Linked DNA regions of Lujinxingia sediminis. The protein of the gene in region 2 interacts with the protein of the main gene of each other region in a pairwise test. Links are inferred from orthologs where the notes say so. Each region holds a gene or a part of one and is shown on either strand. Other genes may lie near its edges.

The links. The genes of interacting proteins can lie anywhere in the genome.
Region 1: the proteins of groL (region 2) and grpE interact in binary tests that used the Escherichia coli proteins (3 or more experiments, as listed by UniProt). The link is inferred for Lujinxingia sediminis from one-to-one orthologs.

The regions. Positions count from the first base shown.
Region 1 is NZ_SADD01000001.1:842,398-845,305, reverse strand. It holds grpE (nucleotide exchange factor GrpE), read right to left. Parts: upstream 1,912-2,908; coding sequence 1,090-1,911; downstream 1-1,089. Other genes in the region: hrcA (heat-inducible transcriptional repressor HrcA), read right to left, coding at 2,006-2,908; dnaK (molecular chaperone DnaK), read right to left, coding at 1-1,043. UniProt on the Escherichia coli protein: Participates actively in the response to hyperosmotic and heat shock by preventing the aggregation of stress-denatured proteins, in association with DnaK and GrpE. It is the nucleotide exchange factor for DnaK and may function as a thermosensor.
Region 2 is NZ_SADD01000001.1:517,710-520,639, forward strand. It holds groL (chaperonin GroEL), read left to right. Parts: upstream 1-602; coding sequence 603-2,258; downstream 2,259-2,930. Other genes in the region: EA187_RS02120 (co-chaperone GroES), read left to right, coding at 203-493; EA187_RS02130 (serine/threonine protein kinase), read left to right, coding at 2,527-2,930.

The DNA.
Region 1 (2,908 bases), 320 kb from region 2 along the record:
TTTCGCACGCGCGGCATGCGCGTCATACCGCCGACCAGCAACACCACGTCGATCTCATCTCGGCCTACGTGCGCATCCTGCAAAGCGGTGCGACAAGGATCAAGTGAGCGCTCCACCAGGTGGTCAACCAGCTCCTCGAGCTTCTCCCGGGTCAGGGTGACTTCCAGGTGCAGCGGGCCTTCATCGCCCATGTGAATAAAGGGCATGTTGATCTCGGCCGCCTCGGTGCTGGAGAGTTCGCACTTGACCCGCTCGGCATCTTCTTTCAGACGCTGCAGGGCCATGGGCACCTCACGAAGATCGACGCCGTGCTCATCTTCAAAGGTGTCGGCCAGCCAGTCGATGATGGCGTTATCGAAGTCCTCCCCCCCCAGGAAGGTATCTCCTGAGGTCGAGAGCACACTGAACACACCGTCGGAGAGCTCCAGAATCGAGATATCGAAGGTGCCGCCACCGAGGTCGTAGACGGCCACTTTCATGTCACTGGTATCGGTCCGTGCAAGACCGTACGCCAGCGCCGCAGCGGTGGGCTCGTTGACGATACGCAGTACGTTGAGGCCCGCGATGCGACCGGCGTCTTTGGTCGCCTGACGCTGGGCATCGTTGAAGTACGCAGGCACCGTAATCACTGCGTCTTCGACCTCCTCGCCGAGATAATCTTCGGCGATGGCTTTCATCTCTTTGAGAATCAGCGCGGAGATCTCCGCCGGCGAATAATCTTTATCCTGGGCACGCACCCAGGCATCGCCATTGGGCCCCTCCACAATCGGATAGGCACAGCTGCGCTTGGCCTGCTCGACATCCGGCGCATCAAAGCGACGACCGATCAGACGTTTGACCGCATAGATCGTGTTCTCCGGGTTGGTCTGAGCCTGACGCTTGGCCACCTGACCTACAATACGCTGGCCGTCGTCGGTAAACGCCACCACCGAAGGCGTGGTGCGCGTGCCCTCAGCGTTGGGAATCACGATGCGTTCGCCGTTGGCGATCACACACACGCAGCTGTTGGTCGTCCCTAAGTCGATGCCGATCGTATATGCCATGCGTCTCGCCTCATCCGAGATTCAAGGAAGTGGGTCTGCCCGCGTCTCAGTCCTGAGCGGCCGCGCCTTCATCGCTGTCGCCATCAGGCTCGCTGGACGCCTCGGCCTGTCCTTCGTCGCTGGAGCTTTCAGTCTGCGGGGCGTCGATGCGTTTTGCAACAGCGACCAGCGCCGGGCGCAGCAAACGGTCATGCAAGAAGTACCCTTTCTGGTACTCTTCGACGATCGTGCCGGTATCGAATTCGGTGCTCTCCACCTGCTGAATCGCCTCGTGGCGCTGCGGGTCAAAGTGCTCGCCTTTCGATACAAAACCCTGAACTCCGTACTTCGCCAGCGCGTTGACGATCTGCTTGTAAACCATCGTCACGCCGTCGACGATCGAGGAGGGGTCTTCTTTGCCTTCGGCGTGCTGCAATGCACGCTCCAGGTTATCGACTGCCGGGATGAGGTCGGAGACAACCTTGTCGATCCCGTACTTGCGCAGGTCGTCTTTCTCGCGGTCGGCGCGGCGACGGTAGTTCTCCAGATCAGCTACCGAGCGCATCAGCTTATTCTTGAGTTCGTCACGCTCTTCACTGACCTCGCCGAGCCGGGTGCGGGCTGCCTCAAGCTCGACTTTCAGCGCGTCGTGGGCTGCCGCCGCTTCGTCCTCGTCGTCGTCAGCATCGCTGTCTTCATCGCCGGCATCGGAGTCTTCGTCACCCACCACGATGACCTCATCATCGTCGCCATCCGGGCTTAAAAAGAGGTCATCATCGAGGTTCTCACTCTCGGCCTCGTGACCGGCCGGATCTTCGGCCCCGGTGGATTCCGTGCTGACTTCGGTGGGCTCGTCCATCGATTCGTCGTGCTTCTCGTTCTCAGTCAAGGCGCGCTCCTCATTGAGACACAAGCTGGACGAGTCACGCCACTGCGTGTGCTCGCCCCAGATCAGGTTGAAAAGGAAGGGTTGTTGTAGCCGTTTAGCTCAGCTCATCAAGCTCTTTCGATAGCATACGGGCGGTATGCTCGACTAGAGGAATGATCCGTGCGTAGTTCATGCGCAGGGGCCCGAGTACGCCGACCAGTCCCACCTGTTCGCCTTCGCGGTAGTAGCCGCACGCAATCAAACTGAGGTCGTCGCCCAGGTCCAATCCCAGCTCGGAGCCAATGAGGGTCTGAACCTTTCGCGCCTCGCAAATGCGGTCGAGCACGTCGAGCACCCGCTCCTTATCTTCGAGCGTGCGCAAGACCTCCCGAACCCGGGCGATGTCATGGGCAAGCTCGCCAAAATCGAGGATATTGAGCTGTCCCTCAACGTAAAGCTCAGCTCCGGTCGCCAGGTCAAGAACCTGCTGGCTGAGCGAGAGCGCCCGGCGCACGTAACTTCGGTAGCGTGACTCACTTGCGGCGAGTTCCTGACGCACGCGTCGCCGCACCTCAACGAGGCTGCGGCCGACGACCAGCTCGGAGAGGTAGTTGCGCATCCGCTCAATGGAGTTGCGCTCCACGGCCTCCTCCATGCGCACCACGCGGTTGAAGACGCGACCGTCTTCGGTGATGAGCACGACCAGAATGCGATGCTCAGAGAGCCATGAGAGCTGCACGTCACGCAGGCGTGCTGCGGCAAGGCGCGGCGTTGAGACCAGGCTCGTCAGATGCGAGATCTGGCTAACGAGCAACCCGGCGCTGCGCGCCATCTGCCCCACATCGTCGGCTTCCAGCTCCGAGAGGGTTGCCAGCCAGTCCGCATGGGGACCGGTGACCACTGCTCCGGTAGCCACCAGGTGGTCCACATAAAGTCGCATGCCACTTGCGGTGGGCACCCTCCCGGCAGACGTATGGGGTTGATGAAGAAGCCCCATCCCCTCAAGCTCGGCCATGAC
Region 2 (2,930 bases):
GCTTGCGCACGGGACGATAGCGCTAACGGCGGCGTAATTGAAGGGGAAGCGCGGTGTGTCAAACTTTTCTGCTTGACTTGGTTAGGTCGGCGCATACGGTATGCCGCGTTAGCACTCCCCCCTTGAGAGTGCTAAGGAGCCGCATCGGCCCCTGTTTTCCAACACTCAACGTGTTTCTTAACCCATTCTACGAGGTGAAGCGATGAAGATTCAGCCCCTGTACGATCGCGTCCTGATCCAGCGCGTGCCCAGCGAAGAAAAGACGTCGACCGGTATCATCATCCCCGACACCGCCAAAGAGAAGCCCCTTGAAGGCATCGTGCGCGCCACCGGTAAAGGTAAGCCCGGTGACGACGGTAAGCCCGTCGCGCTGCAGGTCAAAGAAGGCGACAAGGTCCTCTTCGGCAAGTACTCCGGCACCGACGTCACGATCAACGGTGAAGAGCACCTGATCCTGCGTGAAGAAGAGATCCTGGCGGTCATCACCGACTGAGTCTCACTGCCTCCTCGCGCACCAGTACAGGGCGCGAGAGATGTACTGCGTATGAATCTGGCTCGCCGGATGCGGCGAGCAACCTAACCGAAATTTCAGGAGACAGATCATGGCCAAAGAGATCATTTTTGATACCCGCGCGCGCCAGCGCATCCTCAACGGGGTTAACACCCTTGCCAATGCTGTGCGCGTGACCCTGGGGCCGAAGGGCCGCAACGTGGTCATCGAGAAGAGCTTCGGCGCTCCGCTCATCACCAAAGACGGCGTGACCGTCGCCAAGGAGATCGAACTCGAGGACAAGTTCGAAGACATGGGCGCCAAGATGGTCAAAGAGGTCGCCTCCAAGACCTCCGACACCGCCGGTGACGGTACCACCACGGCGACTGTGCTGGCCCAGGCCATCCTGCGCGAAGGCACCAAACTTGTGACCGCCGGTCACAACCCGATGGAAATCAAGCGCGGCATCGACAAGGCCGTCGCCGTGGTGGTCGAAGAGCTGCATAAGATGGCCACCGAGACCAGTGAGCGCGGTCAGATCGCGCAGGTCGGCACCATCTCGGCCAACAACGACGACTCCATCGGTAACCTCATTGCTGAGGCCATGGAGAAGGTCGGCAAAGAAGGCGTCATCACCGTCGAAGAGGCCAAAGGCCTGGAAGACGAGCTGGAGTTCGTCGAGGGGATGCAGTTCGACCGCGGCTACCTCTCGCCCTACTTCGTAACCGACGCCGAGCGTATGGAAGCGACCTTCGACAACCCCTTCATCCTGCTCTTCGACAAGAAGGTCAGCTCGATGAAGGACCTTCTGCCCCTGCTGGAGCAGGTCCACGGTCAGGGCAATCGCCCGCTCTTGATCATCGCCGAAGACATCGACGGTGAAGCGCTGGCGACCCTGGTGGTCAACAAGCTGCGTGGCGTACTCAACGTGGCCGCGGTTAAGGCGCCGGGCTTCGGCGACCGCCGCAAGGCCATGCTTGAAGACATCGCCATCCTCACCGGTGGCAACGTCATCAGTGAAGAGCGCGGCATGAAGCTCGAAGCCGCCACCCTTCAGGACCTGGGCACCGCCGGCACCGTGACCATCACCAAGGACTCCACCACCATCGTCGGTGGTCAGGGCACCAAGGATGCAATCACCGGCCGCGTCAACCAGATTAAGGCTCAGATCGAGTCCACCACCAGCGACTACGACCGCGAGAAGCTCCAGGAGCGCCTGGCCAAGCTCGTCGGTGGTGTGGCCGTGATCAAGGTCGGCGCCCAGACCGAGATCGAGATGAAGGAGAAGAAGGCCCGCGTTGAAGACGCCCTCAACGCCACCCGCGCTGCCGTCGAAGAAGGCATCGTCCCCGGTGGTGGTGTGGCCGTGCTGCGCGCCTCCAAGGTGCTCGACGGCCTTGAGCTTGAGCGTGAGCAGGCCTTCGGTGTCGACATCGTGCGCCGCGCCGCTCAGGAGCCCATCCGCCAGATCTCGGCCAACGCCGGTGTGGAAGGCTCCATCGTCATCCAGAACGTGCTCAGCAAGGATGGCAACTACGGCTATAACGCCCGCACCGACGTGTACGAAGACCTCGTCCAGGCCGGCGTCATCGACCCGGTGAAGGTGACCCGTACGGCGCTTCAGAATGCGGCCAGCATTGCCGGTCTGATGCTGACCACCGAGGCGATGATCGCCGAGAAGCCCAAGGCTGGCGACGACGACGCCGGTGCTGCTGGTATGGGCGGCATGGGTGGTATGGGCGGCATGGGTGGCATGGGCATGATGTAAGCCCTGTGTGCGTCGGCTCCGCGTTGAGTGCAACGAGAGCCCACGCCACCCCCGACGCCTTAAAGCGTTGAAAGGTCCGCCCCCCGTGAGATGCTCGCGGGGGGCGGTTTTTTTATGGGCGCATTTGCGCCAGAAGGTCGCGCTGTGGTCTCGCGTCAGCCTTGAACTCCTTCCACAAGGAGGCGATGGACCGTGGGGATCTCGGGTGCTAGATTCGTGCACCCGCGGTCCTGCGGGTGCACGTGGTGTGTTGAGCCAGAGAGTTTGCATGTCCCACCCAGAAGCTGAGACCCGGGCGTTTCGTGAGCTGCGCGCCGGGGTTCTCTTTGAAGGAAAATACCGCATTATGCGGCCGCTGGGGGAGGGGAGCTTTGCCACCGTGGTGCATGCGCGTCATGAGGTGATGGACCGTGATGTGGCGCTGAAGTTTTTGCGTCCCGAAGTGATGGCGGCTCACCCCGAGGTGGCCGAGCGTTTTATCACCGAGGTGCGCGTGGCCAGCCGCCTCAAAGACCCGCATACGGTGGCGATCTTCGACTTCGGGACCACCTCCGATAGCATCCCCTACATGGTGCTGGAGTACGTCGATGGGCGTACCCTCGATGAGGTTATTGAAGCGCGGGGGGCGTTGGGCAAGCGCCGATCCATGGAGTGTTGCCTGCAGATCCTGGC